3 regions of the Pseudomonas graminis genome follow, and region 2 is predicted to be linked to each of the others. Evidence: riboswitches for the same ligand, from Rfam matches in the RefSeq annotation. Region 2 holds a riboswitch; each other region holds the start of a gene.

Region 1 (3,204 bases), 880 kb from region 2:
GGCACGGTAAACGGCGGCGCGTTCGGGATCGGTGAAGGTGTGGTCAGTCATGGGAGCGGGCTCATGGCAAAAACAGCGCCGCCATCGCCTGGGGATTCGAGGGGAAGTAAAAGTGCACGTACGACGCGGTCATGCGCCCTTCGCGGTACACCGCCTCGGCGCCGCGCCCGCCATTGGGGCTGAGGCCGCGGGCGATAGGGGTCAGTTCGGTGCTGGTCAGGGAGTGGTGATAGGTGTGACCACGCAGGGTGCCTTCCGGCAATTCGACCGATTGCAGGGCCAGGGCTGCCAGACGCTTTTGCATCACGGCTTCACCCTTGAGCAAGCCCACCCCTTCGGCGCGCTGGCCGTCGACATCGGTCAGGGCATCGAGCAGGTACAACATGCCGCCGCATTCGGCGAGCAAGGGTTTGCCGGCGGCGTGGTGCGCGCGAATCGCGGCGAGCATGCTGTGGTTTTGCGCCAGCGCGGTGTGATGCAATTCCGGGTAGCCACCGGGCAGATACAGGCTGTCGGCGTTGGGTAATTGGCGGTCGCGGATCGGCGAGAAGAAGGACAGTTCTGCGCCCATCTCCCGAAGCAGGTCCAGGCTGGCGCCGTAGAAAAACGCGAACGCCTCGTCGTGGGCGATGGCAATTTTCACGCCGGCCAACAGCGGTTCAGCCGGCACGAACTCGGGTGCAGTAAAAGTCACGGCCGGCGGCAAGGTGGCGTCGCAGGTGCTGCCCAGCGCGGTGGCGGCAGCGTCGAGGCGCATGTCCAGGTCGTTCAGTTCGCTCGCCTGAACCAGCCCGAGGTGCCTGCTCGGCAGCTCAATGCCGGTCTCCCGCGACAGCGCGCCGTACCAGCGCAGGCCTTCGGTCAGACTGCCTTCCAGCAACTGCGCATGGCGCACCGTACCGACGCGATTGGCCAGCACGCCGGCGAACGGCAGATCCGGCTGATAGCGCGCCAGACCCAGCGCCAGTGCGCCGAAGGTCTGGGCCATGGCGGTGCCGTCAATCACGCCCAGCACCGGCACGCCGAAACGCCGCGCCAGGTCGGCGCTGGAGGGCGTGCCGTCGAACAGGCCCATGACGCCTTCGATGAGGATCAGGTCGGCATCGGCAGCGGCTTCCCATAACAGGCGCCGACTTTCGTCCTCGCCGATCATCCACATGTCCAGTTGGTACACCGGATGGCCGCTGGCGCGTTCAAGAATCATCGGGTCGAGAAAGTCCGGCCCACATTTGAACACGCGCACCTTGCGCCCCTGATTACGGTGCAAACGGGCCAGTGCGGCAGTGACGGTGGTTTTGCCCTGGCCGGAGGCCGGCGCTGCGATCAGCACTGCCGGGCAGTGCCGGGGTTGACGCTCACTCACAGTTCGATGCCTTTCTGGGCCTTGATGCCGGCTTGAAAGGCATGCTTGACCACGCCGATTTCGGACACGGTGTCGGACAGGTCGATCAATTCCTGCTTCGCCCCGCGACCGGTGACGATCACGTGCTGCATCGGCGGGCGCGCCTGTAGATCGCTCAGCACCTGCTCCAGGTCCAGGTATCCGTGCTTGAGGGCGATGTTCAGCTCATCGAGCACGACCATACCGATGGAGGCGTCCTTGAGCATCTCCCGGGTCACGGCCCAGGCGGCTTCGGCGGCGGCGATGTCACGCTGGCGGTCCTGGGTTTCCCAGGTGAAGCCCTCGCCCATCACGTGGTAACGCACTTGTTCAGGGAAGCGGCGGAAGAACAGCTCTTCGCCGGTGCTGTGGCGGCCTTTGATGAACTGAACGACGCCGCACTGCATGCCGTGGCCCATGGCGCGGGCGAGCATGCCGAACGCCGAACTGCTCTTGCCTTTGCCGTTGCCGGTCAGCACCAACAGCAATCCGCATTCATTCGGCGCGCTGGAAATGCGCTCGTCCATCACCGCCTTTTTGCGCAGCATGCGCGCCAGGTGGCGTTCGTCACGTTCAGGGGATTCGCTCATCTCAGCTCTCCGCTTGAGGGCAGGTGTGGCAGACGGAGGGCACGGGCAAAGACTGTCAGCAGGCACCGGACAAGGCCGGCCTGCAGCAGAGCATCGCCCTCCGTGATGCTGTTCGATGGATCAGGCCGGTCTCCGGACTCATGAGTTGCCACGAGCGTGGCAGGCCATGCGCCTTCCCATGTTCAGCGAACACAGTGGCATCGTGCGTGGCCCAGACTCATTTACCGTTGCGGAGGCAGCGCCGGAATTGATCGCACGAGCAATCGCACCGGCTTCCCTGTTTCACCCTGTGGACCAACGAAGTCCCGGGCACCTGAAACATGGCGCGAAGGTTAGAGGGTTGACTGGGGAGCGTCAATCGAACCGTGGGCAGAGCGCCCACGGGTTTACGGGATTTCGCCCTGAAATGCACAGGTGTTCATGCAGCAACAGCCCATGAACACATTGCCTCAGAAGCGACTATTGCCTGGCGAGGTTCGATGGCTGGATAACGCGTTTGGCGTTCAGCCAGGCTTTTTGCCAATAGGGCTTGTCGAGGCTGTCGAGTTTGACCGTGCCGCCGGTGGCCGGCGCGTGGACGAACCTTCCTTCTCCAACGTAGATGCCGGCGTGGCTGACATTCGAACCGCCGCTGGTGGCGAAGAACACCAGATCACCGGTCTGCAGCTGACTGCGATCGATGTCTGGACCGCGCAGGGTGATCATATCCCGCGTCGACCGCGGCAAGGTGATCCCTGCCGCATCGTGGTAGACGTAGCCGATCAGGCCACTGCAATCGAAACCCGAATCAGGCGTGTTGCCGCCCCAGCGATAAGGCGTGCCAACGAGGCCGATCGCGCGCAACAGGACATCGTCGGCGAGCGGTGAAGAAAACTGGGGAGGAGCGGAAACCACAGGCCGGTAGACGACCTTGCGCGGAGCGGGCGGTGGCGTGCTGGAACACGCGGCCAGCAGCACAGCCAGAGAGGCAACCATCAGGCGAACCGTTAACGACATAAACACGACAACCTGTGCGGGGTGCAGCTTACTTTGCCGAGAGCCGGGGTTGCGCGCAAGAGGGTCGAACCCTTTGCGCGCCCGGAATTAACGGTGTTGGCGCTTGATGGTAGTCGAAGTCATCGCGGTGGTGGTTTCAGGTACCGATGAGGGTGCCATGGCCAGTGCCCGTTTGGCTTCGATGAAGGTCTTGGCCCAGTAGGCATCGTCGAGGCTGTCGACGCGGACGCCACCGCT
Region 2 (3,204 bases):
GCCAGCGGGCCAAATCGGCGTAGGTGTTCTGCGGGTGGTAAATCACGGTGCGCGGCAAGGTTTGCGGCTCGACCCAGGGATAGTCGCCGCCCAGCCAGCGCGTGGCGATGAAGTTGAACAGCGCCAGCGCGTTGTGCTTGCCGCCCTGACGCAGGTAATGCCAGAGCCGATCAAGGTCTTCGGCAGATTCCGTGCTCAGGCCGCTCAGCTCGGGGTCCGGGCGATCGCAGCCGGGCACCAGAATCAGCTTCACCCCCTTTGCCGCCAGTTCCACCAGCCGCTCGACGCCGTAGCGCCAATAGCCGATACCGCCGTGCAGGGAAATCAGGATGACTTTGGCGTGTCGCAGCACCTCGTCGACGTACAAATCCACCGACGCATGGTTTTGCACCTGCATCGGATTGGCCAGGCGCAGGCTCGGGTAGTCACCCGGCAGTTGCTGCGCGGTTTCAGCCAGCAGGGCCAGGTTCGAGTCGGCGCTGCACAGGATCACCAGCTCGGCGGGGGTCTGGCCCAGGTCAGCGATGCTGTCGTCGGGAACGAAGCCGCCGGGCTGAGTGCGCAGCAGGTGCATGGTTAGCCTTTGATCCCTGAGAGTGCAGCGCGCAATTGCGCTTCGAGGACGCCGGCGTCCAGTTCCTGGCCGATCAGCACCAGGTGGGTTTCCCGGGCTTCGTCAGGCTTCCAGGCGCGGTCGAAATGCTTGTCGAAGCGCGTGCCGACGCCTTGCACCAGCAGGCGCATGGGTTTGCCGGGAATCGCAGCGAAGCCTTTGACGCGCAGGATGCCGTGCTGGACGACGGCCTGGGTCAGCGCGTCAAGCAACAGCGATTCGTCCGCCTGGGGCAGCGTAATGGAGATGGAGTCGAAGGCGTCATGGTCGTGATCATCGTGATCGTCGCCTTCGTGGTGATCGTGATGGGTCTTGCGGCCATCAATGTGCAGCTCGGATTCGGCGCCGAGCCCCAGCAACACGCTGATCGGCAACTGGCCTCGGTTCGCTTCGACGATCTTCACCGCTGGCGGCAACTCTTCGGCGACTTCCGCGCGCACCGCTGCCAGCGCATCGGCGTCGAGCATGTCGGCCTTGTTCAGCACGACCAGATCGGCGCTGGCCAGTTGGTCGGCGAACAGCTCGTGGAGCGGCGATTCGTGGTCCAGGTTCGGGTCGAGCTTGCGCTGGGCGTCGACCTGATCCGGGAACGCGGCGAAGGTGCCGGCGAGCACGGCCGGGCTGTCGACCACGGTGATCACCGCGTCGACGGTGCAGGCGTTGCGAATTTCCGGCCATTGAAAGGCTTGCACCAGCGGCTTCGGCAGGGCCAGGCCCGAGGTTTCGATGAGGATGTGATCGAGATCGCCGCGGCGGGCGACCAGCTCCTGCATCACCGGGAAGAACTCTTCCTGAACGGTGCAGCACAGGCAGCCGTTGGCCAGCTCGTAGACGCGACCGACGGCTTCTTCTTCGGTGCAGCCGATGGTGCACTGCTTGAGGATGTCGCCGTCGATGCCCAACTCGCCGAATTCATTGACGATGACGGCGATGCGTCGGCCTTCGGCGTTGTCGAGCATGTGCCGCAGCAAGGTGGTTTTGCCCGAGCCGAGAAAGCCGGTGACGATGGTGACGGGAAGTTTGGCCAGTGTTTTCATCGGTTGCCCTCAGGCGTGCGGCGGGGCAACGAGGACGAAAACAGCGCAGGGCCGGCCGAAGCAGGCGCGCGGTTCAATTCGCCACCGGATCACCCCGCCCGGTTGTAGTGGAATTCCTCGGCCGCTTGCAGGCGGTCCGATTCGAGGCAGGTCTCCTGGCTCACGGCGGCCGGTTACTGACAGGGATCGTCAGGCGACTGGCATTCATCGCGCCTTCCCGCTCGCGCAGTGGCTGTGCAATGAACCTGTCCGTTTACAGTTGCGGGGGCAGCTGCGGCTTGAAACCGCATTCCCTTCTTAGCGCCGGTGGCTTTCATAAAAGCGGCCGGCGAACCTCAAGTGCGCAAGGCTACGCAGTGACTGGAGGCCGGTCAATCGCGCTTTGCAGTGAGTGCCGCGCCAATTGACGCACCGATCGCTGCATCGATTGACCCATCGGCTGAAGGGTCGATTGACGAGCCAAACAGCCCGTGGTCTCCTACACACCTTGTAACGGGTGCCCTTCACAGGGTGAAACGGGAAACCGGTGCGTGCAGACCTTCGGGTGTGTATCAGTCCGGTGCTGCCCCCGCAACGGTAAGCGAGTGAAGAGTCAGATCCACTGTGTCGGCAGCGATATGGGAAGGCGATTCTTGAAGGCACGACGGCCGTAACGGCTGATGCATGTGCCCCTCGCGAGCCCGGAGACCGGCCCGACAACACACCATAACAACCCGCGGTGGGCGGGCGCTGTTGAGCACTGCCGGCATTCGCCTGCGGTGTCTTTGCGCCTTTCCGTCCGCTGAAACCACTTCAGAGGGAAGCGCCATGTCCATCAGCACACCCCGCCAGACGTCCGGCACCACCAACACCACAACGGCCGTGACTGCCACGCAGAGCCAGCGCCTTGTTGCCGCCGTCAGCGCGATGTTTCTCGGCGCATTTCTGGTGTACTTCGCCGGTTTCTCCCACATCGATGCGGTGCACAACGCGGCACACGACACCCGTCACAGCTCCGCCTTCCCTTGCCATTGAGACCTGCCGCCATGTTCAAGCGAATTGCGCAAACGGCCGGGTTCACCGGACTGCTCGCCGCCCTGTTGTTGACACTGCTGCAGAGCTTCTCGGTCGCGCCGTTGATCCTGCAGGCGGAGACCTACGAAAAGGCCCCGGCTACCGAGATGCACGAGCACACCGACGGTGCGATGGCCGGTCACGTCCATGACGCCGAAGCCTGGGAGCCTGAAAACGGCTGGCAGCGCGTGCTGTCCACCACGGGGGGCAATCTGGTAGTCGCGGTCGGTTTCGCGCTGATGCTGGCGGCGCTGTACACCTTGCGTACGCCGACGAGTGCTCGCGAAGGCGTGCTGTGGGGATTGGCCGGTTATGCCGTGTTTGTGCTGGCGCCAACCCTCGGCTTGCCGCCCGAACTGCCCGGTACCGTCGCGGCGGACCTGACCCAACGGCAGATCTGGTGGGTGGGCACTGCCGCCTCCACGGCTGCAGGGTTGGCGTTGATGGTGTTTGCCCGGCACTGGCTGTTGAAGGTTGTCGGCGCAATGATTCTGGTGGTGC
Region 3 (3,204 bases), 690 kb from region 2:
GCGCCCACCAGCGCAGTGATCACCCCGATCGGCAACACCTGACCCTTGATCAGCGTGCGCGACAGCACATCGGCGGCGATCATGAACAGTGCGCCGATCAGGGCGCTCAAGGGCAGCAACCGTGCATGGCGCACGCCGGCCACCAGGCGCACCGCATGGGGAATCACCAAACCGACGAAGCCGATGGAGCCGACAATCGACACCATCACCGCCGTCATCAGCGCGGCAGTGAGGATCAGCACGGCCTGCACCCGGCGCACCGGAATGCCCAGCGATGCGGCTGAATCGGTGCCAAACGTGAACGCATCCAGCGCGCGCCGATGCCACAGGCACACCAGCAAGCCGAGCAACACGAACGGCACTGACAGCGCCACCGACGACCAGCGCACGCCGCTGAGATTGCCCAGCAACCAGAACATGATCCCGCGCGCCTGTTCGGCATTGGCCGACTTGGTGATCAGGAAAGACGTCAGGGCGTTGAACAGCTGGGACCCGGCAATGCCCGCCAGAATGATCTGGCCGGCAGCGGTCTGACCACGGGAGGAGCGGGCGAGCAGGGCGACCAGCGCGAACGCGGCGATCGCACCGGCAAACGCGCCGGTCGAGAGAGAAATCGTACCGGCGCCGATGCCGATGATCGCCACCAACACTGCGCCGGTCGACGCGCCGGCGGAAATGCCCAGCAAGTAGGGATCGGCCAGCGGATTGCGTAGAAGCGATTGCAAGACCACGCCCGACACCGCCAGCCCTGCGCCGCAGGTGGCGGCAACGATGGCCCGAGTCAGACGGTAATTCCAGACGATGCCCTCGTCGATAGGGTCGAGAGGAAAACCCGCGGCCCACAGCTTGTTGGCCAGCACCTGAACGATTACCGGCAGGCTGATTGATGTCTCGCCGATCGCCACGCCCGCCAGCACCGCCAACGCCAGCAAAGCGAGGGCCCAGGCACCGTGGCCGAAGATTCGGACGACGCTTGAAGAGGGCATGCTGAATGACGTCATTGCGCTTGAGTGGCCTGGGCCAGTTGCTCGATGCCGTCAAACAGCCGCACGCTGGACTCCATGGCGCTGGCGTCCATGAGCACGATGCGATTGTTTTTCACCGCGTCCATGTTGCGGGTGACAGGGTCGGAGCGGAGAAACGCCAGCTTCTTCTCGTGATCGTCGGCCGGGAAGCGGCGGCGGTCCATCCGCGCGATGACCAGCACCGTCGGGTTGGCCTTGGCGATGGTTTCCCAGCCCACGGTCGGCCATTCCTCATCGGAGTCGATGACATTGCGCATGCCGAGGGTGTCGAGCATGAAATTGGGAATGCCCTTGCGCCCGGCCACGTAAGGGTCGACGTTGATGTCCGGGCTTGAAAACCAGAACACCGCCGAGACGGGCGGATTGGCATGGGCTTTCGCCTGCGTCACCGCCTGGGCCAGCCGGGTTTGGTAACCCGTGATCAAGTGCTCGCCACGGTCCTGCACGTCGAAGATCTGCGCCAGCTGACGCAGGCTTTTGTACAGGGTGTCGATGCGGAAGGCTTCGAGGCGCGTGCCGTCGGCGCCCACCCGGTTGTTCTTGCCCTCGCAATCGGACGGCAGGATGTAGGTCGGGATGCCCAGATCGCGAAACTGCTCGCGGGTGCCGACGGCGCCCTGGGGCCCGACCATCCATTCAAACTGCACCGGGACGAAATCCGGGCGTTTGCCGATCACTGATTCAAAACTCGGCGCGTTGTCGGCCAGGCGCTCGATGCCGTTGTTGAGGGTTTGGTACTGGGGCAGCACGGGATTGAACCACAGCGACGTGCCGACGATGTTCGGACCCAGGCCGAGGGCGTAGAGCATCTCGGTGGCGGCCTGGCCAATGGTCACGGTTTTCTGCGGGGCGTGGGTGAAGGTCAGCGGTTCGCCGCAATTATCCACGGTCAAGGGGTAAACCGTCGAAGCAGCGAGGGCGGCAGTGGGCAAGGTCAGGGTGACGAGCAGGGCGGCGAGGCGGCGCAGCGGCATGAACAGCGATCTCCAGAAAGCCTGAATGCTTGGCGAAGCAGGCGCTGGAAAGTCCACCCGACGGGCGCCCCTACGATGAGGGCGAGCACAGCGTGCGCGAGCGACGCGCGAACGGGAGTCCTTCCCCGGACACCCCGCCGGTGAATGAATATGCTGGCCGGCAGGTCTCCTGACTGGCGCATCATTGCCATGCTTCGGCCTTCCCGGGGTCACCCAGTGGCAAACAGGAAGCAGGGCTCAGCGCCTACAGTTGCGGGGACAGTTCCGTCTCAGCGCGCAGCGCGCCTGGGGATTCCCTATTAATTCCGAGTGGAAACCGGCGGCGGGGATACTAAACGATTCGGCGGGTGGAGGCGAATGCGGCGGCGGTGTGGCAGAGGGCGGCCAAACACTTGGCAGTAACGGGAGCAGCGCTAAACCTGCGGGAGATGCAAAACCTGAAGGAGGTGCAAAGCCTGAAGGAGGTGCAAAACCTGAAGGAGGTGCAAAACCTGAAGGAGGTGCAAAACCTGAAGGAGATGCAAAACCTGTGGGAGTGACCGGGGTGGCGTTCCACCTTGCTCACGTAGAGGCCCGAACTTTCGCTAAATCTTCAGCGGCTGGAATGCAGTCTTCGCGAGCAAGCTCGCTCCCACAGGTTATACGTTCGCCTTCAATCTGCGTGTGCTGAACATTGGTCGTCTACAACTTAAACGGCCAACCGACGATCTTCTTCGGCCGTGGCGTCGCGTAGGTCCGCACTTTCGAGGTCTTCAACCCCAGACGCACCAGTGATTCCGCCAGTGCCACCGCCGCGGTCACGCCATCCACCACCGGCACGCCGGCGCGGTCGCGGATGAGTTGATCCAGCCCAGCCATGCCGCCGCAGCCCAGGCAGATCACTTCGGCCTTGTCGCGGATCACCGCTTCGATGGCCTGCTCAACGATGGCTTCGACCGCACGCTCCGGGAATTCCTCCAGCTCCAGCACGCCCATGCCGCTGGCCCGCACCGACGCGCAGCGCTCATGCACACCGGCCAGCTTCAGGCGGTCTTCGATCAGTGGCACGGTGCGGTCGAGCGTCGTGACCACGGCGTATTTATGCCCCAGCAACATTGCCAGGCTGGCCGCCGCTTCGGTGATGTCCACCACCGGCACGTCGAGTAATTCCTGCAATCCTTCGCGGCCGTGCTCGCCGTAGCCGGCCTGAATCACCGCGTCGTAGG

The links. Region 2 has a riboswitch for cobalamin ahead of cobW (cobalamin biosynthesis protein CobW). Riboswitches for the same ligand answer to the same signal wherever they lie in the genome.
Region 1: linked by a shared signal. The riboswitch ahead of cobO (cob(I)yrinic acid a,c-diamide adenosyltransferase) and the one ahead of cobW (cobalamin biosynthesis protein CobW) in region 2 are both predicted to bind cobalamin.
Region 3: linked by a shared signal. The riboswitch ahead of FX982_RS18555 (ABC transporter substrate-binding protein) and the one ahead of cobW (cobalamin biosynthesis protein CobW) in region 2 are both predicted to bind cobalamin.

Annotation. Positions count from the first base shown of each region.
Region 1 covers NZ_CP053746.1:186,271-189,474, forward strand. Annotated here, with positions in the region: gene bluB (5,6-dimethylbenzimidazole synthase) at 1-51, opposite strand, end outside; gene FX982_RS00905 (cobyrinate a,c-diamide synthase) at 62-1,363, opposite strand; gene cobO (cob(I)yrinic acid a,c-diamide adenosyltransferase) at 1,360-1,971, opposite strand; cobalamin riboswitch at 2,078-2,303, opposite strand; gene FX982_RS00915 (C40 family peptidase) at 2,431-2,967, opposite strand; gene FX982_RS00920 (C40 family peptidase) at 3,055-3,204, opposite strand, start outside.
Region 2 covers NZ_CP053746.1:4,832,229-4,835,432, forward strand. Annotated here, with positions in the region: gene cobN (cobaltochelatase subunit CobN) at 1-574, opposite strand, end outside; gene cobW (cobalamin biosynthesis protein CobW) at 577-1,650, opposite strand; cobalamin riboswitch at 1,779-2,003, opposite strand; cobalamin riboswitch at 2,128-2,360, shown strand; gene FX982_RS21600 (CbtB domain-containing protein) at 2,458-2,664, shown strand; gene FX982_RS21605 (CbtA family protein) at 2,676-3,204, shown strand, end outside.
Region 3 covers NZ_CP053746.1:4,146,103-4,149,306, forward strand. Annotated here, with positions in the region: gene FX982_RS18550 (FecCD family ABC transporter permease) at 1-986, opposite strand, end outside; gene FX982_RS18555 (ABC transporter substrate-binding protein) at 998-1,999, opposite strand; cobalamin riboswitch at 2,142-2,335, opposite strand; gene FX982_RS18560 (hypothetical protein) at 2,347-2,538, shown strand; gene FX982_RS18565 (aspartate/glutamate racemase family protein) at 2,681-3,204, opposite strand, start outside.